Regions from separate parts of the Thiomonas sp. OC7 genome, predicted to be linked through region 2. Evidence: predicted binding sites of a transcription regulator. Region 2 holds the regulator's gene; the other holds the start of a gene.

Region 1 (9,751 bases), 1.3 Mb from region 2:
TGCTGTAGAGATCGAAGTCGGTGTTGATGGGGTTGAGCGCCTTGTCCTTGCGCGCGCCGCCTTTGCCGTTTTCCTCGATGTTGTAGTAAACATAGGGGTGGCCCCAGGGATCGAGCTTGCCCGCCATGCCGATGTCGGCCAGCGAATTGGGCAACGTGCGGTTGTAAACCCAATAGTTCTGGATGGCCGCAGAGATGGACACCACGTCTTGCTGCGCCTGGGCATTTTCAACCTTGAGCCGGTAGCCGCTGTAAATCGGCAGGGCGATGGCCGTGAGCACGCCCACCAGGGCAATGGCCATCATCAACTCCAGCAGGGTGAAGCCGCGCGAGCGCTTGCCGGGCGTGCAGGAGCAGGAGATGGACAGATTCATGCTCGCTTTGTAGCGCCGCCACGCAGCCCGCAACAGGGGCCGTGCTTCAGCGAATGGCTGGTTTTGTGAAATGCTGCACAAACCGGCGGCGCGCTGTGGAGGAAAACCCACAAGGCGCCGCCGGGTTGCCAATCCCGCTCAATATTGGCGCCAGAGGATCGGTCTGTTCAAGTTTTGAAACAACTGGGTGATCGGGGTCGGCGGCGTATTCAGGTTTGTCAGTTGGGTTGTCGCCAAAATAATTGCACCGGTCGTTGTGTTGCTGCCCGTTGGACTAAGTGCGGGGCCTTTGCCGAGGTAGATATATCCACCGGTGACCACTTGCCCTTTGTAGGTGATCGGGGTGGTTGGCTCTAATCCATTGACAAAATTGAAGTAATTCAACCCCCCTGATCCAACGCCGCAAACATTCGTGCCCGTAGGGGGCTGATAGACAGGGACCCAAAACACGCCATTTTTTAAGTAGGGCACCGCAGAAACCTGCCCCATCAAAGCATTCACCCCAGACGCCTGTTGCAGAGTGCCAGAGGCGTCTGGCTCGTATCCTCCGGAACTACTGCTGGCCCAGACGATATAGCCAGAGCCGCCGCTTACCTGCTCAAACACAGTTACCTCGTTTTGTGTGGCTGCCCAGAAATATGGCATGCCGCCCTGTTCTGTGTAGCCCACATAATTGATCGGCTGAGCCGGATTGGTTGCGCCTGCAAGTTGCAGGCCGGCAGCGTCAGCAGTGGCTGTTCCGGTGAGGTACACATTCCATACTTGGCCTTGGCTGTCACCGAACCAGAGCGTGCCCGAACTGGAGTCATAGTTCAGCGCGCTGGTCACATAGTTTCCTGTGCCGAGCCCTAAGCTGGCAGACTGCGCCGAGCCGCTGGCGGGCTGACCTGTCGCCACATTCACTTCGTACAACGTGCTGGTCGTCACTTGTGTGCTGCCAGAGCCAGTCTTGGTGTTCACCACAAAGATCGCATATTGCGCACCATTGACCGTGGCGATGATGGGCGCCTGCATTTGTGGAGAGCTTCCGCCTGGCGTGGAAATTCCCCAAGTCTGCTTGGTGGGTGTTGGGCTGGGCGGGCTGGTGGACGGGTCGTCCGCCAGTTTGATGGCGTAGTGATACGCCCCTGCGCTAGCCGTACCCACCACATAGCTCGCCCAGTTCGACGCTGTAGGGTTAGTCGTCGTATCGACGGCATCCGTGGTGGTGAAACCCCCGTCAAACAGCTGGAGGCGCTGGAAATTTTGATAGTTTTGTAGCTGGCCGACAAATTCACGCGGCATCCAACCCCACGCGAGTTTGCCCGTCTGGGAATCGACCGCATACAGAAAACCGTCGTTGCTGGTGAACAACACCAGCTTCTGGCGCCCGCTCTCATTCCGCGCGAAATTCACATACCCGCCAAGCCCCCCTAAGTACTGGTCTGATGGTGGGGCCAAATACTGCAACTGATCATTCGGGCTGAAGCTCCCGAGCATCCAGTTGAGCTGTCGCCCCGCAAGATAGGAATATCCGCTTGGCCCGGCAGGGTAGGCCGGGGAGGTGGTGTCTCCTGTCGTGTTGTAGGAGGGATCCCAGGTGTAATAAAGAATGGTCTGAATATTCGGTATCGCTGGGCTGGCCGCGGTGAATCCGAAAGCCGCTTGGTCAGAGTAGGTGCCTGAAGCTGCGCCCATTTGTGCAAGAGTCGCAACAGAGCGTGCCGTTCCACTATTTGCCGACACGGTGGAATACAGATTGGCCTGCCGATTCGCCGCCGTCATGAGTCCGTATTGCGGATCGCCCACGTCCCAAAGCGCAGGGCCGCTTGCCGTGCCGATGGGGGCACTGGCGCCTGTGGTCGGTGCAGCAACGGTGCGGAAAGCCTGAACATGCCCGGCTAACTCACCTGAGTTGTTGTTGGAGGTCGCGGTATAAATCAGCCCACCAGCTGGCAGGCGTGACGGCGCCACTGGTGCGGATACGTTGATAGTGCCGAAAATCTGTGCGGCGATGCTTCCCAGAGCTGCGTTGAATGCGCTCACATTATTTGCCGGGTATTCCGTCCCCGTGCCACCGGCAATGGCCATGGCGTTGAGGGCGTAATTGGCTGCGGGATTCGCGTTGGCGTCCACACCCGCGCCAAGGCCGACGACATAGGTCTTGATGCCCTTTTTGTTCAGCGCCTGAATGGCGGTGATGGTGTCGATCAGCGCTTGGTCATTGGTCTTGCTGCTGTCCAAGCCACCCTGGGTCTGACCGCTGGGAACGTTGCCGCTATCGTCGTTGATACCGTGGTTGGAGTCGCCTGCAATGCCATAGAACGCGGCATTGACCCCATAACCCTGTCCCGCAGCGCTGCCCAGCGGCGGCCAGTTATTGCCGTTCAAGTCCATCGTTGGCAGGCCATCCGTCACCAAAATGACGTATTGACCTGCGCAAGAAGCGGTGAGATTACTCAACACATTGCCCGCGCCCTGCACCAGCCCCGCCGTCGGAGACTGATAGGCCAGCGCCTTGATCTCGCTGGACGATGAATTGTTGGTCTCTGGCTTTAACGCTGTGGTGAAAGGCGTCAGTGCCGTGTTGACTGCAGATGTGCTGGGATTTGTGCCCAGATTGGTCATGGAAACGACCTGGTTGCCGCCGGTCGCGTTGAGGCTTTGCACGTAGTAGCCAAAGCCGCGCTGGGCATAGACCACCTGAGGCGAGTACGGCACATAGCCAGCATTTGTCGGACTGGTGCCAAAGTTGCCATATGTGCCTTGTTTGGGGGAAGTGCTAGCGTAGGAAACGTAAATCGAGCCGTTTTCGTAGTCGTTAAGGCTGAAATTTGGTGGATAGGGTGACGCCGGATTGGGCCCGTTGTATGACACGAATAGTCCTGAGTTCCCATTCGAATAGAGCACGTCGTTCACGTTCGGGTCGTCGCTAGAGGCGCCGATCTGCATGTATTGATTGCCTGACAGCGTGCTGGCAGCGGAACTCGCGCTGCTGCCATACAAGCCGGATTTCGACAAACTAGTGCAGTAACTCTTGACCGAAGACGAGGCGCTGCCGTATTTGTAACAGGGGTTATTGACCCAGCGCGTGGGTGGGGGGGAGGCATTCGGATTTGCTGCATTAAAGCTCTGGTAAGCCGCGTAGCTGGTGAAACCGTTGGTCGGCAGACTGTTGGCGAAAGTGAAACCGCCGCTCGGTGACATGTAATACACCCAAGTGGTGTAAAGGCTCGTCCCCGAGGTTGAATAGTCTTCCAGCGCAAAGTCCATGCTGGGGAGATACTGGCTGAGCACCGAGGATAGACCGGCCTTGGCCACATTCAGTCGGCTGGCGCCGTTGTCCACCAGGGTGCCGTTGTTGTTGTAGGTATAGGGCGCCGAGGCGGTCTGGCTCGGGGTCATCGGCGGTGTGAAGCCGGAGGGCACTGAGTAGTTGACCGGCGAACTGCTGTTGTACAGGCTGGTCAGGCCGCTGGAGAGATTGCCCGATCCGGTCATGATGGCGCCGCTGAGGTCGCCGTCCATCGACTGCGAGTTGCCGATGGCGATGACGATTTGCGGGCGGTCAGGCGTACCGGTCGTTTGGGCCTCGCTAGGTGCTGTGGCAAAGGGCGAGAGCATCAGTGCCAAAGAGACCGAGAGAGAGACTGCTGAACGGATATGGGATTTCATGATGCTCACGAGCAAAGTTTGAACAGGGCTTCGGTGTTGGCTGCGGTGACGTTGTTCGCTTCTATCGTGTGAATGAAGATGTCGTAGAAGGAGCAGCCTGCGGAGTCTGGGGGTAGATTGGCAGACACGACAAGAGCCCAGGCATGAGCAGACGTTCCTGCCGGGAGGGGCACCGAATAGGCGGTTCCAGCGTTGATCGCTTGCGTCCAGTAGGTCGCACTGGGGGTTGGCCACCAAGCTGCAGTGCTGTTTGAGGGTGAGGAAAACCAGGCGGGCTGCGGTGAGATGTATTCGAGAGCCACACCGCCCGCGTTGTTCGAGGCGTTGGTTAGCGTTTGCTGAATCACCCGCAGGGCAATGTCGCTGGCCTGTACGTCCTTTTGCCGTTGCACGGTATTGCCAGTCATCACGGTTTGCAGCGCCGCGCCGCGCATGGTGAACAACACGCCGAATAAGAGCACGAGCAGGGTGATGAGGGTGAGCAGCAGCACATAGCCTTGCTGCTCAGGGGACCGCTGGGGTTTGCGCTGCAAGGGCGCTTTCAGCGCGGCCATATTTGATTCCTCACGGCAACTTCCGACTGCAGCACGGAAAATCGATCATTTGCGTATGCGCTGGGCACGTTATAAGGCTTGAAACTGTCAGAGGCCACGGGCCCGGTGCTTGGCAAAGTTGCTGTTGTCGGCATGATGTTGATTGCGCTGGGGGCGTTGTACTTGGGGTCGCTGTGCAATGTTTTGGAAATGATTCCAAACAGCACGCTACGCACGCTGCCCGTGAAGTGATTGCTCACCACGTCACTCCAGTTCAGGTAATTGGTAATTGCGCCTGAGTTGGTTTCATCCACGCCAAACAAGATCTGCAGGCTCACCACACCTGCGGCGACGGGAGTTGGGGGTGTGATGATTTGGTCATTAAGCGCGTTGATTTCGCTTCGCATGAGCATGGGATAGTTGCCCGCAGTTCCCGGCGCAGCGCCTGGATTGGACAGGGCGATGTAATACACCACCAAGATCCGATCTTTGTTGGCCGGGTCATGAAAGGGGAGATAAAACCGTGTCGGCGCCGGAAAGTAGGCGTTGGAAAGATCGACGCCATTGGCCAAGAATTTCTCTGATTGCAGTGCGGAATTGAATCCGCTGTAACCGTTGCTTGGAAACAGGGTTGGGTCAAGGCTGTTAATCGGATTTGGTGTCTGAGTGTTCGCAGCGCCCACGATCGGCACGCGGATGCAGACCCATTGAGGGGCCTGTTGGCCGTTTCTCAGAAAAAAGCGCAAGTAACCCACCATGCCGCCATTGATTCCGGTGACGCTGTTCAGCGGTAGTTGTGTCGTGACGACAGGTCCACTGTTAGTTGATCCCTTATTTGGGGCGGCATTCACCAGGGTGCTATTGATTAAGGTCATCGCCGCGCCGGCTGGCTGCGGAGCCACGCCGCTTTTTGCCACGTAAATGCTGAGCATGTCTGTGGGTGTGGCGGTGTAGGAGGTGGGTGCCAGCGCGGGCTGCGCGCTGGCCGTGGGCAGCGCCGGGGATGTGGTTTGCGATACGGCCGACACGGGGTACTGGTTGAACACACCGGGCATGGCCCCTGCGTTGTCGTAGGCCAGTGTGGCACTGCATGCGGGCTGTACGCCGCCCAGCATGAAGCCAGCATTGCTGAGGTCGCGGGTGACGAGGTTGAGCGCGGCGCGGGCCTGATCGTCACGCTGCGAGACGTCCGACATCTGGACGTTCTGCTTGGTCAGCGATGATTGCACCACCAGGATGGCGATGGAAAAAATCAGCCCGATCACCAGGGCGATCATCAATTCGACAAGGCTCAGGCCGCGCTGATGTGTGGCCGTAGAACGCTGGCAGAGGTGTCGCATGTCAAAACCCCAGCTGGAAGTTGTAGTTCTGTGTGCGCAAGGCGTTGCCGCTATTGGCGCCCCCGACGTTGCTCCACTGGATTTGCAAACCGAGGCCGCAGGAAGCGGCACTGCAGGCGTTGCCTTGCGCATCGGGGCCGGGGGTGATGGTGACCTTGGCATTGGGCAGCATGGTTGCGGGATTGCTGAATACATTGGCGAGAAAGGGCTGTAACGCTGGCGGGGCAGAGCCCGACGTGCTCGATGTGTAGGTAGAAGTGCCTGCCGCCAATTGACCGACTACCGCTGGGTTGGCTTGCACCAATGCCCAGAATTGGTTGCCGAAGGCAGCGGTGTCGGTGGCGTATTGGTTGCTGGTGACGGCAGGTACGGCCAGGCTGTAAAGCGAGGCGATGCTGAGCATGCCTAAACTGAAAACGACGATGGCGACCAGCACGCTGATGAGCGACATCCCGGCCTGATGCATTGCGGCGCGGGCAGGGGAGGTGAATAGGCGCGTCATGATGCGGTGTTGGCGTTGAGAATCACACTGCCCGAGGCGAGTACCTGCAGCGTCCAGGTCTGGCCTTGCGCAGCAGTCACGGTGATGGTGGGCGCGGTGTTGATGAAGCCTTGGCTATCGAAAGTGAGCGTCTGCGTGTTGCCGCCGGTGATGTTGCAGGTAATGCCCGGGTAGCTGTTGGCGATTTGGGTTGGTGACATTGAGTGCTCCGCAATCACCGTTCCGCCCACACTAGTGCTCCAGGTGCAGGTGTTGTTTGCCCCAAGGGTGATGGTGACCGGCTGCTGCGTGGTCACCGCCTGATTGCGCGCCCAGGCCACGTCTTGTGGAAACTTGTTGACCAGCACCGAGGTTTTGCCGGAATCGACCATGCTCACCAGATTGGGCACGACCATCAGGCCGAGGAGGGCGGCGATGGCGATGGTCACCATCATTTCGATGAGGGTGAAGCCCGTCTGACGTGACTTGATGAGGGACATGTCAGGTGTTTCCGGATTGATCGCGCGCCCAGCCATTCGATGTGGTTCCAGCGGGCAATGGCGGGGAACTGGTTCCGGGTGGCATGACCCAGCCTGAGGCGGGCACGCTGGTGGTGTATTTATTGCCGTCCTGGTCGATGGCGTAGCTGGGTGCGACGAGGCCGCCCGTCGGCGTAGCGGTGAGGGTGAAAGTCGTCGCCGTCAGGGTGGGGCAACTGAACTGGTAATCCTTTCCGGCGGGCGGTGTCGCGCAGATGGGAGCGCCAACATAGGTCCGGTTGTCCTGGTAGTACTGCTGCAGGGCCACGCTCATGCTGGAGAGGTTCGAGAACGCTTCGGTCAGCTTGCTGCGAGTGACGTAGCTGGTGTAGGCCGGAATGGCGATGGCCGACAGAATGGCGACGACCGCCACGACGATCATCAGTTCAATCAGGGTGAAACCGCGGTTGCGCTGCATGGATGAACTCTCCTTGCGCGCATTGTGGAATTGCTTTGCACAAACTGCCGCAGCGAGCCGACGAACGGTGTGAATCTGGCGACGAACGGTCGATTCTTTCCAATATTTACCGTATGTACATTTGGTGACGCGGTTGGCTGGGCACTGAGGCGGCGGGCGACCTCTCGGCGGACTTCTTGGCGATCACCTCCGCTCGCGGGGTTTGTGCGCTGGCTCTTGAAACCCGAAAGGCCGTCCCTATAATTAGCACTCGTTGAAGGTGAGTGCTAACAACGGCTTCATCGCACTGTCATGTACGCGCCTTCAAAATGGGTTTCTGGCCGTCGGTTCCGGGCATCGTCCGGGAGGCGGTTTGTCATTGGGCTCCGAGCAGGCGCCCGGTTTTCCACAAACTTCAGGAGATTTGCATGAAATTGCGCCCTCTGCATGACCGTGTCGTGGTCAAGCGTATCGAACAAGAAACCACTACCGCCTCGGGCATCGTGATCCCGGGCAGCGCGGCGGAAAAGCCCGATCAAGGCGAAGTGCTGGCCGTAGGGCCGGGCAAGCATGACGACCAGGGCAAGCTGGTGGCCATGGCAGTGAAGGTGGGCGACCGCGTGCTGTTCGGCAAATACGCCGGTCAGACCGTCAAGGTCGACGGCGACGAACTGATGGTGATGCGCGAAGACGACCTGATGGCCGTCATCGAGAAGTAATTCACGTCATTCGCGTGATCTGATTCCTGCTTCAACTGCAAATTTACGGAGAATTTCAATGGCTGCAAAAGACGTGATTTTTGGTGCGGACGCCCGCGCCCGCATGGTGGAAGGCGTGAACATTCTCGCCAACGCTGTCAAGACGACCCTGGGCCCCAAGGGCCGCAATGTGGTGCTCGAGCGCTCGTTCGGCGCCCCCACCGTGACCAAGGACGGTGTGTCCGTGGCCAAGGAAATCGAGCTGAAGGACAAGTTGCAGAACATGGGCGCGCAGATGGTCAAGGAAGTCGCTTCCAAGACCTCCGACAACGCCGGTGACGGCACCACCACCGCCACCGTGCTGGCCCAGGCCATCGTGCGCGAAGGCATGAAGTATGTGGCCGCCGGAATGAACCCGATGGACCTCAAGCGCGGCATCGACAAAGCGGTCACCTCGCTGGTCGAAGAGTTGAAGAAGGCCTCCAAGCCTTGCTCCAACACCAAGGAAATCGCGCAGGTCGGCTCCATCTCGGCCAACAGCGACGCGAATGTCGGCCAGATCATCGCTGAGGCGATGGACAAGGTGGGCAAGGAAGGCGTGATCACCGTCGAAGACGGCAAGAGCCTGGAAAACGAACTCGACATCGTCGAAGGCATGCAGTTCGACCGTGGCTATCTGTCGCCCTACTTCATCAACAACCAGGACAAACAGGTTGCCGTGCTCGACAACCCGTTCGTGCTGCTGCATGACAAGAAAATCTCCAACATCCGCGACCTGCTGCCCGCGCTGGAGCAAGTGGCCAAGTCCAGCCGTCCGCTGCTGATCATCGCTGAAGACGTGGACGGCGAAGCGCTGGCCACCCTGGTGGTCAACAGCATCCGCGGCATCCTCAAGACCGTGGCCGTCAAGGCGCCGGGCTTCGGTGACCGTCGCAAGGCCATGCTGGAAGACATCGCCATCCTCACCGGCGGCAAGGTCATCGCCGAAGAAGTCGGCCTGACGCTGGAGAAGGTGACGCTGGCCGATCTGGGCCAGGCCAAGCGCATCGAAGTCGGCAAGGAAAACACCATCGTCATCGACGGCGCTGGTGTGGCCGCGGACATCGAAGCTCGCGTCAAGCAGATCCGCATCCAGATCGAAGAAGCCACCTCTGATTACGACCGCGAAAAGCTGCAAGAGCGCGTTGCCAAGCTGGCCGGTGGTGTGGCCGTCATCAAGGTCGGCGCCGCCACCGAGATGGAAATGAAAGAGAAGAAGGCTCGTGTCGAAGACGCCCTGCACGCGACCCGCGCTGCGGTGGAAGAAGGCATTGTGGCTGGCGGCGGCGTGGCCCTGCTGCGTGCCCGTCAGGCCGCGGGCGAGATCAAGGGCGACAACCACGACCAGGAAGCTGGCATCAAGATCGTGCTGCGTGCCATTGAACAGCCGCTGCGCGAAATCGTTGCCAACGCCGGTGGCGAGCCCAGCGTGGTGATCAACAAGGTGCTTGAAGGCAAGGGCAATTTTGGCTTCAACGCCGCCAATGACACCTACGGCGATATGCTGGATATGGGCATTCTCGACCCGACCAAGGTCACCCGCACCGCGCTGCAGAACGCCGCCTCCGTGGCGGCTCTGATGCTGACCACCGAGTGCATGGTGGCCGAGGCGCCGAAGGACGATAGCGCACCCGCCATGCCCGGCGGCGGTATGGGCGGCATGGGCGACATGGGCATGTAATTCCAGGTCTCGTCCA
Region 2 (9,751 bases):
TGAGGACAATCATCAAGCGCGATCAAATCTCTAACACGCATGCTATGACATCAATGTTTGCATGTTCATTCCCCCGCCCGCTCAGACATCGCCCTGGAGAGTGTGTCGAGAAGCGGAACACTTCAAACCTAACGGAGCACAGAATGAAAACGCAAAGTTTCACTAAAACCCAAGGTTTCGCAAAAAAATCCCTTATCGCCCTGGCCGTGGTCGGTGCCTTCTCGGGCTCGGCATTCGCGGCTGACAGCGTGCAGCTATACGGCATTATCGATATGGGTGTGACGCATTACTCTGGTCTGGCGCCGACCGTGAACGGCCAACCTGACACCTCAGGCAAAAGTGGTACGGCGTCTTATACCGGCTTGAGCTCTGGCGTGGTCGCTGGCTCGCGCATCGGTCTCAAGGGCACAGAAGACCTGGGCGGCGGCCTGAAGGCTATTTTCCAAGCGGAAACCGGCTTTTGTGCGGCGGGCACCAACCAGACTGGCACAGGCGGCTCTGCTTACTGTACGGGTAGCGGCTTCATGGGCCGTACCACGCTTTTGGGTTTGCAAGGCAACTTCGGTACCGTGCAGATGGGCCGCTACTTCACCAGCATGTTCAACAACGAGGTCAACTACGATCCGTTCCAGGCGGGCTTTACCGGTGCGTACTCGAACTTGAGCCTAGGCATTAATGGCCTTAGCCCGAGCGGCGAAGGTGGAAATGCCTCAGGTGCAGCAGTCAACTATCTACTGCGCAGCAATCAAACCATCACCTACATCTCTCCCAATCTGTCTGGCCTGACTGTGCAGGCGGATTACTCGTTCAACGACGGCTCAGCAACGGCTCCTTTAGTCCAGGGCGGCAACACCACCAAGCTGTGGTCTTTGAACGGCAACTATGCCTTCGGGTCGGCGACCGTGGGCGCTAACTACAGCAAAGTCACCAACGTCACCGTTGCGCCTAGCAGCACAGTGGCCGATGGCGCTTACAAGGTCTGGCAGTTGTTCGGCTCTTACGACCTGAACGTGGTCAAGCTCTCGGGCATTTATGAGCGCGGCACCGCCGACTACTACTCGGGTAACGATTCGTCCTGGTTGCTTGGCGCCACCGTGCCGGTTGGCGCCGGTGCGGTGATGGTGTCGTACAGCCAATACGGCACGTCGCTGGCACCTACGGGCACATCACTCAGCACCTCCAAGGCGAAACAATACGCCATTGGTTACAGCTACAACCTCTCCAAGCGCACCATGCTCTACACCTCCTATGCGCATATGAGCAACGATTCTGCTGGCGCAAATCGCACCGGCACCGCACTGGCCGTCAACGACGCGACCAACTTCAGCGCGGGTGTCACTGGCCAAGGCTCCAACGGCTTCGCTGTGGGCATTCTGCATTCGTTCTGAGACTGACAGCCCGCCAGCTCTGGCGGGCATCACCTAATCTGGCGTGACGGCCAGACTGCACTCAACAGCCCGCCCGCGGGCTGTTTTTTGTTGTTGTGGGGCAACAAAAACCTGAGGTAATTGCTCTTGCCATATGCATCGCCGCTGATGCACTGTTAAATTGTTGAGGTCTCGGAAGCGGAATGCTTTAGGTCTGCGACGAGCTGGGCACAGCAGAGCAAAACTCTGCAGCCCGTCTCTTTACCGGCCATCACGGTCGGCCCTTTACAACCTGGAGATGCAACCATCATGAAAAAATCACTCATCGCGCTGGCTGTGGTTGGCGCTTTTACCAGCAGCGCCTTTGCAGAAGGCAGCAATGTTCAGCTCTATGGCATCATCGACCTGGGCGTCACCCATTTCACCGGGTTGCGGCCTTCGTCGGGCACGGGCACCGTGTCTTCAACGGGCCTGGATTCCGGCGGCCAGTCCTCCTCTCGGATCGGCTTGAAGGGGTCGGAAGACCTGGGCGGCGGTCTGAAGGCGATTTTCCAAGCTGAAACCGGTTTCTGCGCAGCAGGCACCAATCAAAACACCAACGGCACTGGCGGCAATTCGAATGGCTACTGCAGCGGCGGCGGCTTCATGCAGCGCACGTCGATTGTCGGCCTGACCGGCGGTTTCGGTACGGTTGTTGCAGGCCGTATGAACACTCCTTTGTGGAACGATGAAATCGCAGCTGACCCGTTTGGCGCTGGTTTGACGGGCAACATCGACAACATCTCTAATGTGCGATTCGCCAGTGTGCAACGCGCGAACCAAACAGTCGCTTACGTGTCGCCTGATCTCATGGGCTTTACTGGCACTGCGGTGTACTCTTTCGCTCCTACCTCGGCAACGGTTAATCTGGCACAAGGTGGCAGCACCACCCGGGCCTGGGAACTCAACGGCGCGTACAAAAACGGCCCGATGTTCGCGACGCTCGATTATTTGCGCATCACCAATATCAATGGCTTGACTGCGAATTCGTCTAGCGGCAACGCAGACAAGCATTGGCAAGTAACTGGCGGCTATGATTTCGGTATCGCCAAGGTTACAGGTCTATATCAGGATCTGAAGGTTGATGCTTCCAGCGGCAAGCGGACTGTATGGATGCTAGGCGCTTCCGTCCCGGTGGGCGCAGGTGCGGTGCTGGCTTCTTATGGGCAAGTCAAGGACACGATTTCCAACCCTGACACTGGAAACAATACGGCCAAGCAATACGCTATCGGTTACACCTACTCCCTATCCAAGCGTACCAACCTGTACACCTCATACTCGCACATCAGCAACGACACCAATACGGCACTGGCTGTAGGCGATTCCTCCACTGCGAACCTGGGTGTTGCTGGTCAATCGTCCAGCGGCTTCGCCCTGGGCATCCGTCACAAGTTCTGATCAGCGCAAGCTGCTCTAGCAACTGCCTTGAAAGCCGCCTTCGGGCGGCTTTTTTTCGACTGTATAAATCGCAAAAAGGCCGGGGAGCGGTCGTGTTGCGGCAGGCATAATGCCCGCACAGGAGGGTTGCCCAATGCACATTGTTCTACCGGTAGACGGATCGACTTACACCGCGCGGGCTGCGCAGGTTTTGGTGCAGCAGGTGCGGCAATACAAGGAGCCGCCGCGCATCACCCTGCTCACGGTGGCGCTGCCCATCGGCACGCCGCTGGCGCGCGCGCAGCTCAGCAAGGCCACGCTGGACGAGTATTACTGCGACGTCAGCGCGCAGGCGCTGGCGCCCGCTGAAGGCGTGCTGAAACAGGCCGGGCTGGTGTTCGAGTCTCGTTTTGTGGTGGGCGACCCGGCCGAGCAGATCGCCGCCGAGGTGACGCGTCTGCAGCCCGACCTGCTCATCATGGGCACGCACGGCCACTCGGCGCTCAAGGGCTTCGTTATGGGGTCTGTGGCGAGCAAGGTGGTGGCGTCCACCACGGTGCCGGTGCTGCTGGTGCGGTGAGCCGCCGCGGCGGCGCGTTAACAGGCCCTACCGCTGGCTCAGCGCATTGCCCACCAGCTTGGAGGTGATGTCCACGATCTGAATCATGCGGTCGTAGGCCATGCGGGTGGGGCCGATGACGCCGAGGGTGCCGACCACTTTGCCGTCGGCCGCATAGGGTGCGGTGATGACGGAGAGTTCTTCGAACGGCACAGCCTCGCTTTCGCCGCCGATGTAAATGCGCACGCCATCGGCGCGGGCGGAGGCGTCCATCAGTTTGAGCAACTGGGCTTTTTGTTCGAACAGATCGAAGAGCTGGCGCAGCTTGCCCAGATTGCCCGCAAAGTCGCCGATGCCGAGCAATTGCTGTTGCCCGGAGATGACCACTTGATCTTGTGGCTGCTGCAGCGCCTGGCTGCCGGCCTGCACGCCGGCCTGCATGAGGGCGACGAGTTCACTGCGCAGGTGTTCGACTTCGCTGCCGAGTTTCTGCGCGACCTGCTCGAAACTCAGGCCGGAAAAATGGGCGTTGAGGTAGTTGGTTGTGGTGTTGAGCTCGTTCTGGCTGAGGGCGTGTGGCCAGTGCAGCATGCGGTTTTGCACATCGCCCTCGGGGCTGACGATGATGAGCAGAATGCGATGTTCGCTCAACTGCAGAAATTCGATGTGGCGAAACGCGGCGCTGCGCTGCGGCGCCAGCACCACGCCGACGAATTGCGACAGGCTGGACATGAGCTGCGCCGCCCGCATCATCACTTGTTGCGGCGGGGCGGTGTCGATGTGCTGTTGCAGCGTCTGCGGCAGCAGATCGGTTGGCATCTGCGGCTGGGCGGTGAGCATGGCGTCGACGAACACCCGGTAGCCGCGCGGGGTGGGAATGCGCCCGGCCGAGGTGTGCGGGCTGGCGATCAGGCCCATATCTTCGAGATCGGCCATGACGTTGCGGATGGTGGCCGCGGACAACTCCAGCCCCGAAGCGCGCGACAGCGTGCGCGAACCCACCGGCTGACCGTCGGCGATGTAGTGTTCGATCAGGGTTTTGAGCAGCAGTCGGGCGCGTTCGTCCATGCGCAAATTTTAGGGCGCAGACGACACGCGGGCGCAACGCGCTACGCTGGACTTGCGCCTGTGCTGTAATTTGCCGTCAGGGCGGTGTTCTCCGCCGTGCCTCACCTAAGAACTCCATGCCCCGTACCGTGTTCCAGCAGGTCTTGCTGATCGGCAAATATCAGGCGCCGCAGGCGCAGCGCAAACTTGGCGAGATCGCCGCGCGGCTGAGCCGGGCCGGGGTGGATGTGTGGGTGGGCGAGCTCACCGCGCAGCACACCGAGCTGCCTTACCCGGTGCTGCGCAGCAGCGAACTGGCCGAGCGCACCGCGCAGGGCGGCTGGGTGGCGGTGGTGCTGGGCGGCGACGGCACCATGCTGGGTGCGGCTCGCAGGCTCGCTCCGCTGAAAGTGCCGCTGGTGGGCATCAACGCAGGGCGGCTGGGCTTCATGACCGATATCGCCGACAGCGACTGGGAGCCCGCGATCGACGGACTGATGGCCGGCGACTTCGAGCGCGAGGAGCGCGCCATGCTCAGCGGCGCGGTGGAGCGTGCGGGGCAGACCATTTTCAGCGCCATTGCGGTGAATGATGTGGTGGTCAATCGCAACGGCGCGTCGGGGCTGGTGGAGCTGAAGGTGGAGGTGGACGGGCGCTTCATGTATGTGCAGCGGGCAGACGGCCTGATCGTCGCCACGCCGACGGGCTCCACGGCCTATGCGCTGTCGGCCTACGGGCCCATTCTGTACCCCAGCGTGGACGGTGTGGTGCTGGTGCCGATTGCGCCGCATACCCTGTCGAATCGCCCCATCGTGCTGCCGGGCGGTGCCGATATCGTGATCGAGGTCGTCACGCCGCGCGACGTGAGCGTGAACTTCGACATGCAGAGCTATGCCGAGCTGATCGGCGGCGATCGCATCCGCATCGGGCAGGCGCCGCATCGCTGCGTGTTTCTTCACCCGCCGGGTTGGAGCTATTTCTCCACCCTGCGCCGGAAACTTCATTGGCATGAAGTGCCCGATGAATCCTGAACATTTGCGTCTTTTCGCCTGAGACATGCTGCTGCATCTGCATTTGCGCGACTTTGTCATCGTTCCCGAGCTCGACATCGATCTGGCGGGGGGCTTCACCGTGCTCACCGGAGAAACCGGCGCGGGCAAATCCATCCTGATCGACGCGCTCAAGCTGGCGCTGGGCGAGCGTGCCGACAGCAGTGTGGTGCGCGCGGGGGCGCAGCGCGCAGAGATCAGCGCCGAGTTCAGCCTGAGCCCGCCGCTGGTCGCCTGGCTGGACGAGCAGGGATTCGCCGCCGAGGCCGACACGCTGCTGCTGCGCCGCGTGATCGACGCGCAGGGCAAGTCGCGCGGCTTTCTCAACGGCAGTCCGGCCACCGCCGCGCAACTCAAGGCCGCGGGGGAATGGCTGGTGGACATTCATGGGCAGCACGCCTATCAGGGGCTGGTGCGGCGCGAAGTCGTCACCCACCTGCTCGACGGCTACGCCGGGGCGCAAGACGAAGCCCGGGCCGTCGCGCTCGCCTGGGCCCAGTGGCGCGATGCCGACGCGGCCTTGCAACAGGCTAGAGGCGACGTCGGCGCGTTGGCGGAAGAACGCGAGCGCCTGCAGTGGCAGTGCGAGGAACTCGATCGTCTGCGTCCCGCCGTGGGCGAGTGGGCCACGCTGGAGAGCGAACACAAGCGACTGGCGCATGTCAGCAGTCTGCTCGAAGACTTCGCTCTGGCGCAGGGGGCGCTTGACGGCGAGGACGTGAGTGCGCTGTCTTTGCTGGCGCAGGCGCAGCAGGCGCTGGAGCGAGCGGCGCAGGTCGATGCCGGGCTGCAGCCGCTGGTGCAGCAGATCGACGCGGCGCAAACCAGCCTGAGCGACCTCAGTCACGAACTGCGCCGTCTGGCCGAGCGCACCGAGGCCGACCCGCAGCGTCTGGCCGAACTCGACGCCCGGCTTTCGGGCTGGATGAATCTCGCACGCAAGCATCGCGTGGCGGCGGCCGACCTGCCGCAAACCCATCACGCCCTGCGCGACAAACTCCAGCAGCTCGACCGCAGTATCGACCTGCCCGCGCTGGAAAGCGCCGAACAGGCCGCGCAGGCCGCGCTGCAGAAGGCGGCGGCCAAGCTGAGCACGAAACGCCGCAAGGCCGCGCAGCAACTGGCCAAGGCGGTGCAGGCGGCCATGCAGGAACTGGGCATGCCCGGCGGGCGCTTCGATGTGGCGCTCACCCCGCTCGACGCCGTGGGCGCGCGCGGAGCGGAGGCGGTGGAACTGCAGGTGGCGGCGCATCCCGGCGCGGAGCTGCGGGCGCTGGGCAAGGTGGCCAGCGGCGGCGAGCTGTCGCGCATCGCCCTGGCCGTCGCCGTGACCACCAGCGCCCTGCAAGACACCGAAACCCTGATCTTCGACGAGGTGGACGCAGGCATCGGCGGCGCCGTGGCGCAAACTGTGGGACGGCTGCTGCGCCGCCTGGGGCTTGACCGGCAGGTGCTGGCCGTCACCCATCTGGCGCAGGTGGCCGCTTGCGCGCAGCAGCATTTCGCGGTGCGCAAGCACAGCACGGACGGGCAGACCGCCAGCCTGCTCGACGCGCTCGATCTGTCACAACGGCGCAGCGAAATCGCCCGTATGCTGGGCGGCAACGCGCAATCGAGCGCCGCGCTGGAACATGCCAGCGAGCTGCTCTCGGCTTGCGAAACCCCGTCCCTGGAAACCCGATGAGCCCGTCTGAAACCGCTGCTGTCCCAACGCCTGCCGATGCGCGAGCGACCCACCAGCTGGTGCTGATTTCCGGGCTGTCCGGCTCGGGCAAGTCGGTGGCGCTGACCGCGCTGGAAGACTCTGGCTATTACTGTGTGGACAACCTGCCGCCGCAACTCATCACCCCGCTGGTCGAACAGACCCGCGCCTCGGGGCAAAAGCGCGTGGCCGTCGCGGTGGACGCGCGCAGCGCCGAGTCGCTGGCCGACGTGCCGGGGCTGCTCGAAAACTTGCGGGCCAGCTGCGAGGTGCACGCGATCTACCTCGACTGCGCCACCGACACGCTGGTGCAGCGGTTTTCGGAAACCCGCCGCCGCCACCCGCTCACCAGCCGCGTGACCGCGCAGCAGATCGGCAACCCTGCTGCCGCCCGCGGCGAGGGCTACGCCAACGCGCTGATCGAGTCCATCGAGATGGAGCGCGAACTGCTGCGCCCGGTGGCCGAGATCGGCCTACACATCGACACTAGCCAGATGAAGTCCGCCCAGTTGCGCGACTGGATCAAGCAAACCGTGCGGGTGCAGGACAGCCAGATGGTGGTTCTGTTCGAGTCGTTCGCGTTCAAGCGCGGCGTGCCGCTCGACGCCGACTATGTGTTCGACGTGCGCATGCTGCCCAACCCGCACTACGACCCGGTACTGCGGCCCCTGACCGGGCGCGACGCCCCCGTGGCCGAATTTCTGCTGCGCCAGCCCGAGGTGCTGCAGATGCAGGCCGACATCAGCGGGTTTTTGCAGCGCTGGCTACCCAAGCTGGCCGCCGATCACCGCAGCTATGTCGGCGTGGCCATCGGCTGTACCGGCGGGCAGCATCGTTCGGTGTTTCTTAGCGAACAACTCAGCCGCGCTTTCGCCAGCCAGTACACCGTACTGCTGCGTCACCGCGAGTTGGGCGCGACGGGGACGAGCGAGCAGTGACCCGCGTCCGCCGCCGGGCCGTTGCCCAGTGCGAGAGGAGGCGGTTCGGCAAACCGGTCGTGCGGCGTGCTCACGCGCCAGTCCAGCACCAGCAGCAAGACCACAGCGGCCCAGAACAGGGCGATCAGCCAGGGTAATTTGCGTTTCATCGAGAGTTCCTCAAGACATTCGCCGCGCCGCCCCAAGAATGTCCGCCCCTTGAGGGGAGAACCGAGTGCAGCGATAGTTTTCGGGGTGGGCTCAATCCGCCATGCCCAGACGATGGCGCACGCGCACGCCCACCAGGCTGCCCACGAATGCGCAGGCGAACCATACCCAGCCGTGCAGGCTGCCGGTGGCGATGCCCGAGAAATACGCGCCGACATTGCAGCCGAAAGCCAGCCGCGAGCTATAGCCCAGCAGCAAGCCAGCAACAACTGACGCCAGCCATTGCCGAGCGGGCAGGCTCACCGCTGGGCTGGCTTTTCCGCGCCAGCTGGCAGCGATGAGCGCGCCCAGCAACAAACCCAGATCGGTGACGCTGGTGTTGTCGGCCAATACCGTGGCGTGCAACTGCGCCTGCTGGGCCGGCAGGCCCCAGAAGGCGTTGCCGCTCAGATCGAAGCCCAGCGCCTGCACGATCTTGGCGCCCCAAAGACCCAGGCCGTAAACAATGCCCCAAGGCTGCCCGGCAACCACCAGATTGGCGGCCGCCAGCAGCCCCAGGCCGATGGCGGCCCACCACACCGCAGGCCCGCGCCAGCGTGAAGGTTGCGTGGCGCGAAACCTCCACAACAACGCGGCCAGCAGGGCGAGGGCCGCAAGCTGGACGATCAGCGTTTCGGCGGCCCCGAGGCGGTGCACCAGATTGACCGGCGGCAGAGCGCCCAGCGATAGCCAGGCTGGAAGTTGCGCCGCGCCGAGAAAGCTGCCGAACACGAACGCTGGCAGCACGGCAAGACTCACCGGATGACCGAGCCCGGCCTTGTACAAAGTGCCCGAGCCGCAGCCATCGGCGACCTGCATGGCGGCGCCGAACACGAAGGCGCCTATCAGCAGGCTAATGGAAAGCGGCCCGTCGGCGCCCTGCAGCGCGGGCTGCGCGGCCAGCAGAGGCACGCTGATGAGCATGGCCACCGCGATGCCGACGAATTGCGTCCAAAGCCCTATGGGGTCGCGCCGAGTCATCCATACCCTCCAGCCGGTGGTGAAGCCGAAGGCGGCCGCCGAAAGCAGCACGCCATAGCCCAGACCGATCAGCCAGAGCAGACCCTGCCGCCAGCCGACCAGCCAGATGATGGCGGCAAACCCGGCCAGACCGCTGAGCATCAACAGGCTGCGGCTAAGGCGGCGTTGTGCTGGGTGTGTCGTCTGCGCTGCTGCGGTGTGATGCGTTGAGCTCAGAGCGCTTGCCATGTCTGTTCCAGTTGCTGCCGGAGTTGCTGCCAGCGGGTGGGGACATGCGCCATGGGGGCGTCGGCGCGCGACCAGTCCACCATCGAGCCGGGGTAGAGCGCCACATGCGGGCGGTGCAGAACTTCGGACAGCACGAACGAGTTGGTTGCGGCCCAGTGGCCGGTATTGCAGAACGAGACGGTCTGCACGGCGCCGGGCTGCTGTGGCAACTGAGCAGCGATTCGCTGCAGCGTGGACACAGCGGGCAGGGCGCCGCTGCCCGGCTCAAACCAGCGCAG

What was found. The regulator HrcA, encoded in region 2, represses chaperone genes, less so after heat shock. The targets are predictions, from matches to a motif close to TTAGCACTCNNNNNNNNNGAGTGCTAA.
Region 1: the regulator HrcA is predicted to act here: its motif matches at 7,582-7,608, upstream of groES (co-chaperone GroES).

The regions. Positions count from the first base shown of each region.
Region 1 is NZ_LR131953.1:2,866,238-2,875,988, forward strand. It holds gene BIO17B3_RS13760 (type IV pilin protein) at 1-373, opposite strand, end outside; gene BIO17B3_RS13765 (hypothetical protein) at 512-4,027, opposite strand; gene BIO17B3_RS13770 (hypothetical protein) at 4,033-4,581, opposite strand; gene BIO17B3_RS13775 (PilW family protein) at 4,569-5,900, opposite strand; gene BIO17B3_RS13780 (prepilin-type N-terminal cleavage/methylation domain-containing protein) at 5,902-6,402, opposite strand; gene BIO17B3_RS13785 (GspH/FimT family pseudopilin) at 6,399-6,881, opposite strand; gene BIO17B3_RS13790 (type IV pilin protein) at 6,883-7,338, opposite strand; gene groES (co-chaperone GroES) at 7,746-8,036, shown strand; gene groL (chaperonin GroEL) at 8,095-9,735, shown strand.
Region 2 is NZ_LR131953.1:1,520,387-1,530,137, reverse strand. It holds gene BIO17B3_RS07365 (porin) at 144-1,388, shown strand; gene BIO17B3_RS07360 (porin) at 1,677-2,804, shown strand; gene BIO17B3_RS07355 (universal stress protein) at 2,938-3,363, shown strand; gene hrcA (heat-inducible transcriptional repressor HrcA) at 3,391-4,410, opposite strand; gene BIO17B3_RS07345 (NAD kinase) at 4,527-5,420, shown strand; gene recN (DNA repair protein RecN) at 5,446-7,122, shown strand; gene rapZ (RNase adapter RapZ) at 7,119-8,078, shown strand; gene BIO17B3_RS07330 (hypothetical protein) at 8,039-8,227, opposite strand; gene BIO17B3_RS07325 (YeeE/YedE family protein) at 8,319-9,473, opposite strand; gene BIO17B3_RS07320 (sulfurtransferase) at 9,458-9,751, opposite strand, start outside.